DNA from 3 places in the Bacillus cihuensis genome. Region 1 is predicted to be linked to each of the others. Evidence: riboswitches for the same ligand, from Rfam matches in the RefSeq annotation. Region 1 holds a riboswitch; each other region holds the start of a gene.
The links. A riboswitch is a leader RNA that binds a small molecule or an ion and turns the genes downstream of it on or off. The one in region 1 is predicted to bind S-adenosylmethionine.

Region 1 (4,276 bases):
TTAATCCTTCATCTTGAAGCGTATTAAGAGCACGAGCCGCATTGACTGGGTCATTAGGAAGTGTAACTGTTGCCCCGTCTTTTACTTCATCTATAGATTTATATGTGTTTGAAAAAATCCCCATTGGCGCTGTAGGTACAGCGAGTAATGCTGTTAAGTCCATTTTGTTTTCTTTCGCGAAGTTTTCGAGATATATTGTATTTTGGAACAAGTTTGCTTGAATATCGCCATTGTCCAAAGCTTTGTTCGGTTGGATGTAATCACTAAATTCTATGACTGTCACCTTGTATCCTTTTTCTTCTAATCCAGGAATAATCGCTTTCGTTACCATGTCACTATAAGGACCTGCTGTAGCACCAAATTTAATTTCTTTTGATTCTGAACTTGTCCCTTTGTTACTGCTTTTCTCGCTATTAGTATTGCCACATGCAGCTAAAACCGTTATAACGGCTACTAAAATTAATGCTGTTAACCATTTTTTCATAATTGTCTCCCTCTTTCTGTTTCTTTATCCCGCATTAACGGGCAGTAACACCCCCACTCAAGGCTTGGAGGAATCGAAGAAGCGTAGGTGGGGGATAACTGCCCGTAAAAGCCCGATTGGTTCAACTAACAATTAGTAGGGGATGAAGAAAACCCCTACTGATTGAAGTTTCACTTTATCTTTTATCTACAACTTTAGCGATGAAATCACCAGCAAGTTGAATAATCTGAACTAAAATAATTAAAATAACTACTGTTGCAATCATAATCGTGTTGTCATAGCGATAATAACCAAAACGGATAGCTAAATCACCGATTCCACCGCCGCCAACAGTACCAGCCATAGCCGAAAATCCAATTAAACTGACGAGCGTTAACGTGACACCTGAGATAATGCCTGACTTGGCTTCTAGCAGTAGTACATCTTTAACGATCATCCATGGTGTTGCACCAGCAGCAATAGCTGCCTCAATGACACCTTTATCAATCTCACGCAATGCTGTCTCGACAATTCGAGCAAAAAACGGAATCGCGGCCACCGATAAAGATACGCTTGCTGCAGTAGGTCCAATTGTTGATCCTACGATCCAGTCCGTTAGTGGAAGTAGTGCAACTAATAAAATGATAAACGGAATCGAACGGACTAAATTCACTACAAATCCTAAACCATTTTTGAACCAGCGATTTTCTAAAAATAAACCTTTGTCCGTCACAAATAATAATATTCCAATCGGCAGACCGATCAGAACAGCAACGATTAACGAAATTGTAATCATATAAACTGTTTGCATAAATGCTAGATTTATATCTGGGATAAGTTCTATGAAATGATGATAATCAAAGCCCACCGCGTATCACCTCTACTTGTGCAGCCCGACCTTCAATAAACTGGAGTGAGCCCTCTATTTCTTCCTTTTCACCTTTTAATTCCATAATAAAGATGCCAAGTGGTATTTCCTGAATATATTCAATAGAACCGTGCAGAAAATTACCACTAACGTTAAACTGCTGAAGCATATCGGAAATAATTCCTTCAGAAGCAATCTTCCCTTTAAAGATCACTTTGACAATCGGTCCAGTGCATCCATTCAAAATCACTTCTGGGATTTCAAAAGATACAACACTTTCAATAAACTCATTGGTAAGTTCCGTCTGTGGGTTAGCAAAAATATCATATACCGCCCCTTCTTCAATAACCTTACCTGATTGCATAATAGCCATTCGATTACAAATTTCCTTTACAACATTCATTTCATGCGTAATTAAAACAATTGTAATATGAAGCTCTTTGTTAATTTTCTTCAATAAACTCAATATGGACTTTGTAGTAGTCGGATCTAGTGCTGATGTGGCCTCATCACATAAAAGCACCTTTGGGTTATTAGCAAGAGCCCGTGCAATTCCAACTCTTTGTTTTTGACCGCCACTTAATTGCGAAGGATATACGTCTTTTTTATCAGCAAGACCTACCATTTCGAGCAATTCTTCTACTCGCCCTTTTATTCGATTTGCTGGTACATTGGCAGCTTTTAAAGAAAAAGCAATATTATCAAATACAGTCTTTTGACTAATCAAATAAAAATGTTGGAAAATCATACCGATTTTCAACCTTGCTAAGCGTAAATCCTCACCTTTTAAAGATGTAAGATCGGTTCCATCCACTTTAATTTGACCTGAAGTAGGTCGCTCTAACAAATTAATGCAACGCAGCAATGAACTTTTTCCTGCTCCAGAATATCCAACAATTCCATAAATTTCGCCTTTTTGAATCGTTAGAGAGACGTCATCTACTCCCTTAACTAATCCTTTTTTCGTTTTATAAATCTTTGAAAGATTACGAATTTTAATCATACAATTCCTCACATTTCTCCAAATTGACAAGTCATTTAAAATATATAGACTTTTCATCCTACGAAAAATGCTCCCTTCAACTGAAAGGAGCATCGAAATACGAAAGAATCTCGACTTATCTTTCAGAATGAAGATCATTCTGCAGGATTGGCACCTTCCCAATTATTGGGGGTTGCCGGACGTCATAGGGCCTAGTCCCTCAGTCGCTCTGGATAAGTATCTTAAATTAAATTTAATGTAATTAATATATTATAAAACTATCCTATTATTGTCAATCTTTTAAAAAAACTAACTAAAAAGGGAAACTTCATTCAGTAGGGGGAACGGCCCGTTAAAGCGTGATAAACTCTACTACTCTAGCAGAGTACTAATTTTTCCCCTTATAATTCGTATAAATCCGTCCGCCTGTCTTTAAAAACGGGAATCGTCTTCCGCACCTGATCGACTTCCTCTAACTCAAGGTCCGCGTACAAGATCCCTTCCTCTGTTTGATTGCTAATTAGTAGCTCACCCCAAGGTGCAATGACCATGGAATGACCATTGAATTCATTATTTGGGTCATTACCGACACGGTTGACAGCCACGATAAAACACTGGTTTTCAATCGCCCTAGCTTGCAATAATAATTGCCAATGGTCAATACGTTGCTTTGGCCACTGAGCCGGGATAAACATAATCTTGGCTCCATTTAATGCATGTGTCCGAATCCATTCTGGAAACCGCAAATCATAACAGATGACCCCGCCACATGTAATGCCATTCATTTCAAATACATTCATACTTTGTCCTTCGTTTAAATATACATGCTCATCCATTAACTTGAATAAATGAGCTTTATCGTAGGCCGCGACAATTTTTCCAGTTCTATCCACGATATACATCGTATTAAAGTATTTGTCTCCTCTTTTTGTTGCTACTGAACCACCGACAATGTTCACTTGATGTTTTTTGGCCAGTTGAGACAGTAGCTTTCTTGTTATGCTTCCCTCTCGATCAGCCAGTCTGTCGAGTTGATCAAGAGCGTAGCCTGTATTCCACATTTCCGGAAAGACAATGACATCCGCTTGTGCTTTTGCCGCTTCTTCAATGTATTTCTCAATCGCTGTATAATTTTGATCTGGCTCCCCAAAAGCGATATCCATTTGTACACAAGCAATCTTCATTTTTGACACCTCTAGACTTTTTTATCTAAATATTATAAAATTTTAGATTAAATAGCAACTCTTACATAAAAGGTGGTTCACATGGAATATTCAGAGCGCTTAAAAAAATTACCAGTACAATTTTTTGCAAACCTAGTTGAAAAGGTAGGCAAGGCAGTTGCAGAAGGACGGGATGTTATTAATTTAGGGCAAGGTAACCCAGATCAGCCGACACCACCACACATCATCAAAGCTCTCCAAACTGCGGCAGAGGATCCACTAACTCATAAATACTCCCCGTTTAGAGGACTTAAAGAACTGAAGGAAGCTGCTAGCGAATTTTATTTGAAACAATATGGAGTAGCTATCGACCCAGAGACTGAAATAGCTATTTTATTTGGGACGAAAACAGGTCTAGTTGAGCTGCCAATGTGCTTGTTAAATGAAGGCGAACTAATGTTATTGCCTGATCCAGGATACCCGGATTATTTATCAGGTGCAGTGTTAGCGAATGTCGAATATAAAACATTCCCACTTAAAGCTGAAAATCAATTTTTACCTGATTTCAACGCCATTCCGCAAAAACAAAAAGAATCAGCAAAATTAATGTATCTTAACTATCCGAACAATCCGACTGGGGCTACAGTAGATCGGACTTTCTTCGAAGAAACAGTTGCTTTTGCAAAAAAACATTCAATCACGATTTTGCATGATTTTGCCTATGGCGCAATTGGATTTGATGGAAAAAAACCAGTAAGCTTTCTTGAGGTCAATGGTGCAAAAGACGTCGGCATAGAAAT
Region 2 (4,276 bases), on a different contig from region 1:
TTCTTTTCTGACTAACCCTCTCTCTTGTAAAATTGGAATCACATATTCAACAAATTCTTCAAAAGTCCCAGGTGTAACCGCATAAGCAATATTAAAACCATCTACACCTGTTACATCAATCCATTCTTCTAAAGAATCAGCGACTTGTTCAGGAGAGCCAACCACAACAGGTCCCATTCCGCCAACTCCAATAAACTCAGCAACTTCTTCAACGGTAAAATCGGACATCGATTTTAATGTTGATTGGATGGCATCATTCTTAACATATTGAATTTTTTCCTGAGGGTCAACACCATCCATATCTACACCAGTCCAGCCACCGAATAATGCAAGTGAGCCTTCGTAACTGGCATGCTTTTTATAATCCAAATATTTAGCTTCAGCCTCTTCTTGGGTCGCACCTACAATTGGCGTAATCAATGTAAGAATCTTTATTTCATCTGCTTTTCGACCGGCCTTCACTGCCTCTTCTCTAAAAGCCTTTACTGTGTTTTTGGTGCGCTCCATTGATGTTGAGCCAACAAAAACAAGTTCTGCATGTTTTGCTGCAAATTTTGTTCCTTTTGGTGATGCTCCCGCTTGAAATATTACGGGAGTACGTTGTGGTGAAGGTTCACAAAGATGTGCTCCTGGAACTTTATAGAATTCACCGTCATGATTAATATCATGAACCTTTTCTGGATCTGCATAAATCCCTTTTTTCTTATCCACTACGACAGCATCATCTTCCCAACTAGCTTCCCATAATTTATAGACAACATCTAAATATTCATCAGCTATATCATAACGATTATCATGATTAATTTGTTGATCTAAGCCAAGATTACGTGCAGCACTATTTAAATAAGATGTAACGATATTCCAACCGATTCTTCCTTTTGTTAAATGATCCAATGTCGAGATTCGCCGAGCAAATAGATAGGGATGTTCATAGCTTGTCGACGCAGTTAAACCGAATCCTAAGTGCTTTGTAACTTGTGCCATGATCGGAACAACAAATGCAGGATCATTGACTGGAACTTGAGCACCTTGACGTACTGCTGCATCACGAGAACCTTGGTATACATCATATGTTCCAAGAACATCTGCCAAGAAAATGGCATCGAATTTTCCTTTTTCCAGTACTTTTGCAAGATGTGTCCAGTATTCAGCATCCTTGTACGTAGACGATTTATCGTCCGGATGTGTCCAAAGACCCGGAGATTGATGTCCAGCACAGTTCATATCAAATGCATTTAAATATATTCTTTTTTTAGTCATAATCATTACCACCCATTCGTTTTTTATGATGAAATATGGTGCTAAAAATGTGCTTAAGAGGTTATTGCTTTAGTTTGTTTAATGATTTGGAGAAACTCCTCTAAATCGTTATTAAGTCGTGCTTGTATATCTTGATCAGTAATAGGTTGTAAACTATTTTCTTTATCGATTTGGTTATCTATAATATAAGTCCCTTGAGTGGCTCTTCCTTTTAAAGTGGTAATAAGCGGTTTTAAGGCAAAATCGATTGCTAATAAGTGTGCTTTACTCCCACCGACCATTATTGGTAACACTGGAATTCCTTTAAACGCACCTTCTGGAATTAAATCGATTAGAGATTTTAACACACCTGTGTAGGAAGCTTTGTAGACAGGAGAACCAATAATTACACCATCCGCTTCCTCAATTGACTTTGCAATCGCTTTAATTTCACTGCTATTATAGCGTGCATTATGCAAATCCTCAGCAGGAATATCCAAAACGGAAACATACGTTACCGTTATATTCTCCTTTTCTAACAATGATTGAACAAATTTTAAAACAAAATCAGTCCTAGAAGGTGCTGAAGGGCTTCCAGATAAAATTACAACATTAGGCATTTGTTGACCTTCTTTCTTAGTAAAATAGTAATTATCCTTTGTACGAATTAACATAAAAAGTCCTCTTTCCTGAAAGAAAGAGGACTTTTACATTAGTCACCCTTATCTAACAAGCATATGCTTGCAGGAATTAGCACCTTTCTACTAGTTGTAGAGGTTGCTGAAGCTTCATCGGGCCAGTCCCTCGGCTTCTCTTGATAAGTATTATTAAATTATTTTTATCATAATATTCTAATAACTAAAAGTCAAGATTAATTCATATATCTTTCATCGGAATTGTTTGAATAATACTTACTCACATAGAACATACTATGATGCACGTAATCTAATTGCTCAAGATATAATATGAAAATTTCATCAATATTTTTTCATTTCTCCCTGATGGTAAGCCTTATTTTCCTGTCGCTAAACGAAAAACTTACGGTATATAAGCGCCATTAGGCACGAGTAAGTTTCACTAGAACTCACCAATCGGGTTTTTACAGACAGTTGTATTTCACCTACTCTTCTTCAATTCTGCTAAGTCTTTAGGATTTTGACTTTCTATTAATGTAGGATAAATTAAAGGGTCTGGACACATCTTTAATGTGTCCAGACCCTTTTAGTTACTCCTATTCTATCCCAGGTAGTTGTGTAAGAAAATGTTCAACTACTGCTACTGAATCTAAGCGTGCTGCCACATAAGGTGGTAAAAGTCTGCTCGCTGCTTCAAGTGGAACACCTAACCAGAAATATTGCTTATCAATAATGATGAAAGGAAATGCAACACTAGTTTCAATTTGTTCTACTACTGCCAAGCCGGGAACCGGACGAGTTGAAATAAGTGTAATCTTGACATGTTGTTCTTTACTATTCAACATATTTATCCATTCTTCCGTAACAATTCCTGTATCAGGTATTGACAATAGTATAGAATGGCGTGCTTTTTTAATATCCTTACTTAGAACATCTAGTTTACGTGCATGCATCCATTGGAGCTTCGGATGTTGATTTTGAATCCACTTCCCAATATCCTTCGGCCTTACTGTATATCCGTAAGATGCTTGATGGTCCACAAGTTTACGTAATGTTTTGCCTAGATATACCTTTTTTCGAATATAGTCCGCATCGCTCACTTGAATGAATTTTCCTTTTGTTCTCGTAATCGCAACATTAATAAGCCGCTCACTATTTTTTCCTGTCAAAAGCATGCCAGGACGTGTTTCAGGATAGCTATCAACTGTATCAAATATCATTACATCCCGTTCGCTTCCCTGAAATCGATGGACTGTTGCAGCGATAATATCTGCTAGTTCAAGCTCTTTCTTATAAATATCTTGTAATAATAAATCCATAAGACAAGATTGAGCACGATAAGGTGTCACATAGCCAATAGAGCGTGAGCCGCTTGAATATGCTTCATGAAGTAGTTGAAACGATATGAACAACTGCCAAAGATTTATTCTTGATTTCGATGAACGCTCTGTTATGCAATGTTCACCTGTACCACTCGTCTCTAATAGCATTAAAGCACGGTTTGGGAACGGCCTTCTCCCTGTGATTTCTTCACGGCTCATAAGTACACTCTTATGATCGCCAACAAGGGAATGATAAATAAATTTATTCGTGAAAGCGGAAATATCCGGATGCATTCTCCGTTGTTCTTTAAGTAGAAACAAATGTGGATGGAGCTTACCTTCATTCACTACATTCGCGACTTCTGAACGATGAAAAATATCTTCCTTTAACCATTTATTCACTGATTCATCACGTGCAGAAGCAATGGGCGGCAATTGTTTAAAGTCACCGCAAACGATGATGTTTTTGCCTAAAGAAGCAGCAAACGCAACTTGTGGCACATAAGCCATACTTGCTTCATCAACTATAATTACATCATATTCCTTTTCAAATATCGTGCTGTCGCTCGCTGCTTTAGCCAATGTGCTACCAACAATTTTCGCTTGCTTCACGAGCTCCATTTCTTTACGGTGAAACTTTTCTATAATTCTACCTAGCTTTTTTTCCAATTCAATCAATCGGTCTGTATCACGCTTACTAAATGAGCCAGATAGATCTTGTTTTAAGAGCCTTTTCTCTTCAGTTAATTTTTGCTTATCCTCAACTAAATCAGGTTCAAACTTTTCCAACAACTGGCTTGATATGATATCAAGATGATTAGCTAAACTTTCCCCAGTATGCGAACCATACCTAAGTATATCGCCTTCTTTAAAACGTTGTTTCTTTTTTGTAAACGCGGAAATTTCAGCCATTAGTACATCAACGGCTTGATTGCTATGCGAGAGAACTAATAGTTTTTTCCCTTTAAAATAATGATTTGCTGCTGTTCGGGCCAAAGTATATGTTTTTCCAGTTCCCGGGGGTCCCCAAACATAAGTGATAGGATTAAAATTAGAACGTAAAAAAAGCTCCTTAACACT
Region 3 (4,276 bases), on a different contig from region 1:
TATAGAAACGGGCGATCCATTGCGTATTATGCTTTCTTCTCTTCGCAAGTTAACTAGACATACACCCATCAATGTTATTGCCAAAAAGCGTGAAGCCTCTGTTAAATTAATTGAAGCAGGAAAATTTGTGTTATAGATTAAAAAATGAAATAAAGACTCTGAGAACTTGAGCGTCTTCACTGTTCAGGTATTCTGGGAGTCTTTTTGAATGAAGCGCATGGGGGTGGGGCGTGGGGCTTCGCAAAATTAACTTCGCACCTCCACCATTGTGATTAGGCGAATGTAGCATACTATATTATTTATCCTCCGTGGAAAATGATGGTGTTTTTTACGTCATGTTTATTTTGTATTACGACTAAAAAACGGGTATTCTATCAATAGGTGGTGAGAAAATGGCCTTAACATTTTATTGGTATCCAAAATGCGGAACTTGCCGTAAAGCTAAAAATTGGCTTGATGCACATGAACTTACATACAAAGACATCCATATCGCGGAAAATCCGCCTTCAAGTTCTGAATTGAAAGAGTTGTTCCGTAACAGTGGTCTGGAATTAAAGAAATTTTTTAACACAAGTGGTCAAAAGTATCGTGAAATGGGATTGAAGGATCGTTTGAAAGATGCTTCTGAACAAGAGATGCTAGAGTTATTAGCTTCAGACGGAATGTTAATAAAGCGTCCGATTGTTACAGACGGGAAAACGGTAACAGTCGGTTTTAAAGAAGAAGAATTTGAGAAGAATTGGATTTAAACACTTCCAAATTGGAAAATCTACTTTATACTATAAGAGTGATAGTACTACATACTTGGAGGGATTTACTAATGACAACACCAAAAGAACTACGTTACTCGGAAGAACATGAATGGGTTAAAACTGAAGGTGAAACGGTTCGTATCGGAATTACACACTTTGCGCAATCAGAGCTTGGTGATATCGTGTTTGTTGAGCTTCCAGAAGTAGGCGATGAAATTAAAGCGGACGAGCCATTCGGCAGCGTGGAATCTGTTAAAACAGTTTCTGAATTATATGCACCGATCAGCGGTAAAATCGTTGCAGTGAATGAAGATCTGAATGATAGCCCTGAGTTTGTCAACGAATCCCCTTATGAGAAGGCTTGGATGATCGTAGTCGAACCGTCTGACAACAGTGAAATTGAGAAATTAATGACAGCAGAGTCTTACGAAGCAATGATTAACGAAGGATAACGTGTTAAATGAGGAAGACTGCTGCGACGGTCTTCCTTGTTTTATCGGTCAATTATTGAAATTTCCTGTATGAAGGACATGGGGACGGGTCTTCGCAACCTTCTAATATAACCTACCTACTTAGCAGGTATACTTATTTAATTATAGAAAGTCCCGAAAATCCGTCTCCGCACCGCCGCCATTAGGATTAGGCGAGTAGCGTGCTACAGGATTGATCCTTCATGGTAATGGATGGCGCTTAACTTTTGTACATTGAATGAACTAAAAGATGGGTGATGATGTTGTTCGTGAAGCCTGAGGTTGAAAAAATTCTTATTGTCGAAGGTACTTCTGATAAGCGTCAAGTAAAAAAGATCTTGAATGAAGATATTGAGATTATCTGTACAAACGGGACAATCTCTTTAGTTCGATTGGATGAACTTGTGGAAGAGTTGGAAGACAAAGATGTTTATATCCTCGTAGACGCAGATGATTCTGGAGAAAAACTTAGGAAACAGCTGATGCGTGAATTGCCCAATGCATCCCATATTTATATAGATAAAATGTATCGTCAAGTGGCGGATGCCCCGCTAAAACATCTTTCAACTATGCTACTTTCAGCTAAAATAGATGTGAAAATGAAATTTTTAGAATAGAGGATAGGTATTACCATGCAAGAATGGAATGAAAGAGAATTAAATGACGCGATTCAACAAAAGGATACTTTTTGCTTATATTTGTATACCCCGATGTGTGGAACTTGTCAGGTCGCTTCAAAAATGCTAACTGTAGTGTTAGAGATGTATCCTAAATTAAAAAGCGGCAAGATGAATATGAACTATATTCCAGCCATCTCAATACAATATAAGATAGAAAGTGTCCCTTGTTTGTTGCTTATTAAAGAAGGACAATTGTTGGAGAAAATTTACGCATTCCAATCTGTCCCTTATTTGTATACTCTCTTAAAAAAGCTGGAATTGTAAAGAAGGCCCAACAACACTTCGTATCAATGACACGGTAAAAGTCGATGCGTGTGAGGTATGGGTCTTCTTAAGTTCCCATTTATCCGGCAGCAATATTTGACGTAGGGCAAAATAAAAATAAAGTTGACGAGCACTATAGGCCGTGATATATTAGTCCTAAGATTAATTTACCGAAAATTAAAATAATTTCTTATCAAGAGTGGTGGAGGAACTGGTCCTACGAAGCCCGGCAACCGGTATGTAATATCATACACGGTGCTAATTCCAGCAGAGTATTAGCTCTGGAAGATAAGAAGAGTTGATAAAAACCTCTTCTTAAAGAGGTTTTTTTTGATTCTCATCCACTTAGTTTGCCAGGGCGAAAAATAAGGAATAAATGACGAAAAGGGAGTGGATTTGCATGGGAGAAGAAAAAAACAATTATCGATTTGAGACATTAAGTGTACACGGTGGGCTTGAGGCTGACCCGACTACTGGAGCTAGATCATTACCAATTTATCAAAGTAATGCTTTTGCTTTTAAAAGCACAGAGCATGCAGCTAATTTGTTCGGTTTGAAAGAGAGTGGTTATATTTATTCAAGAATTCATAACCCAACCGTAACGACGTTCGAGGAGAGAGTAGCGTTATTAGAGGGGGGCATTGGTGCATTAGCAGTATCTAGTGGTATGGCTGCAATCACGTTAGCGATTATGAATATCGCAGGTGCGGGGGATGAAATTGTAGCTGCATCCACTTTGTATGGCGGTACATATAATTTATTTGCCAACACACTTCCGAAATATGGGATAAAGGTCCATTTTGTATCACCTGATAGTCCTGAAAACTTTAGAGAAGCGATTACTTCACGAACAAGAGCGGTATTTGCGGAAGTGATCGGGAATCCAAGTTTGCGTGTTTTTGATATTGAAGCAGTAGCAGATATTGCACATGAAGCAGGTGTTCCGCTCATTATCGATAGTACGTTTGCGACACCATATCTATGCAGACCGATTGATTTTGGCGCTGATATTATCGTTCATTCCGCAACAAAATGGTTACTGGGGAATGGCACGACAATGGGCGGAATCATTGTAGATGCAGGAAAGTTTAATTATAATTCACCGAATTTCCCAGGATTTACTGAACCAGATCCAAGCTATGACGGAATGGTGTATAGTGAAGCATGTGGCCCAGCTGCATTTATTACAAAAGCTCGTGTTCAACTGCTTAGAGATTTAGGGCCACAATTAAGCCCGCAGAGCGCATTTCAATTTGCGGTAGGATTGGAAACATTACATGTGAGAATGAAGGAACATATTTCGAATACGAAAATTATCATCGATTATCTACAAAATCATCCTGCGGTTTCTTGGGTCAACTATCCGGGTAATGAAGATCATCCTGATAAGAAATTGGCTGATAAATATTTACCAAAAGGAGCAGGATCCATTGTCACATTTGGCATTAAAGGTGGCAGAGAAGCGGGAGCAAAACTGATCGACTCTATTCGCCTTTGGTCTCATGTTGCGAACGTTGGGGATGCAAAAAGTTTAATCATCCATCCAGCAAGTACGACACACCAACAGCTTACTGCGAAAGAAATTGAGAAAGCTGGCGTAAGCGAAGATTTGGTACGTTTATCAGTGGGGATTGAGAACGCCCAAGACTTAATCGATGATCTTGAACAAGCAATCGAAAAAGCTACTGGCATCCATTCACTTACGGTAAAATAATTTTTTCCACTCTTAACGGGCAGTAAGATCCCAACCTTAAGATTCTAAGCATGCTAAAAGAAGATAGGTGGGATCAACTGCCTGTAAGGGTCCGATTGGATAGATACAATGAATCTTACCGATGCATGAGCGGAGATAAAGTTTGTGCCCATGATGTGTGTCACAAAGACGAAGACATGAGGACGCGGCGTACTGTCTCTGATTCATTGAATAGAGTTTGTACTGTCGAATGATCGAAGCAAGAGCGAAAATCTAAGCGACAGTAGAATAAGACTAACAATCATTGAGGGATGAAGAAAACCCTCAATGATTGAAGTTTCACTTTATATAAAAACGATTGTTGGCAAGTTTTTTTAACAGACTTTCATAAAATAGAAATATAATACATTGACACTC

Region 2: another riboswitch for S-adenosylmethionine. It lies ahead of ssuE (NADPH-dependent FMN reductase); the one in region 1 lies ahead of V179_RS0102635 (methionine ABC transporter ATP-binding protein).
Region 3: another riboswitch for S-adenosylmethionine. It lies ahead of V179_RS0123760 (O-acetylhomoserine aminocarboxypropyltransferase/cysteine synthase family protein); the one in region 1 lies ahead of V179_RS0102635 (methionine ABC transporter ATP-binding protein).

Annotation. Positions count from the first base shown of each region.
Region 1 covers NZ_AYSD01000010.1:597,396-601,671, reverse strand. The annotation lists gene V179_RS0102645 (MetQ/NlpA family ABC transporter substrate-binding protein) at 1-484, opposite strand, end outside; gene V179_RS0102640 (methionine ABC transporter permease) at 660-1,331, opposite strand; gene V179_RS0102635 (methionine ABC transporter ATP-binding protein) at 1,321-2,334, opposite strand; SAM riboswitch class I at 2,447-2,553, opposite strand; gene V179_RS0102630 (carbon-nitrogen family hydrolase) at 2,715-3,497, opposite strand; gene V179_RS0102625 (pyridoxal phosphate-dependent aminotransferase) at 3,579-4,276, shown strand, end outside.
Region 2 covers NZ_KI632495.1:853,511-857,786, forward strand. The annotation lists gene V179_RS0109990 (LLM class flavin-dependent oxidoreductase) at 1-1,260, opposite strand, end outside; gene ssuE (NADPH-dependent FMN reductase) at 1,314-1,913, opposite strand; SAM riboswitch class I at 1,959-2,063, opposite strand; gene V179_RS0110000 (AAA domain-containing protein) at 2,471-4,276, opposite strand, start outside.
Region 3 covers NZ_KI632498.1:398,910-403,185, forward strand. The annotation lists gene V179_RS0123735 (acyl-CoA dehydrogenase family protein) at 1-136, shown strand, start outside; gene V179_RS0123740 (arsenate reductase family protein) at 393-749, shown strand; gene gcvH (glycine cleavage system protein GcvH) at 821-1,204, shown strand; gene V179_RS0123750 (toprim domain-containing protein) at 1,483-1,839, shown strand; gene V179_RS0123755 (thioredoxin family protein) at 1,855-2,166, shown strand; SAM riboswitch class I at 2,354-2,461, shown strand; gene V179_RS0123760 (O-acetylhomoserine aminocarboxypropyltransferase/cysteine synthase family protein) at 2,567-3,880, shown strand.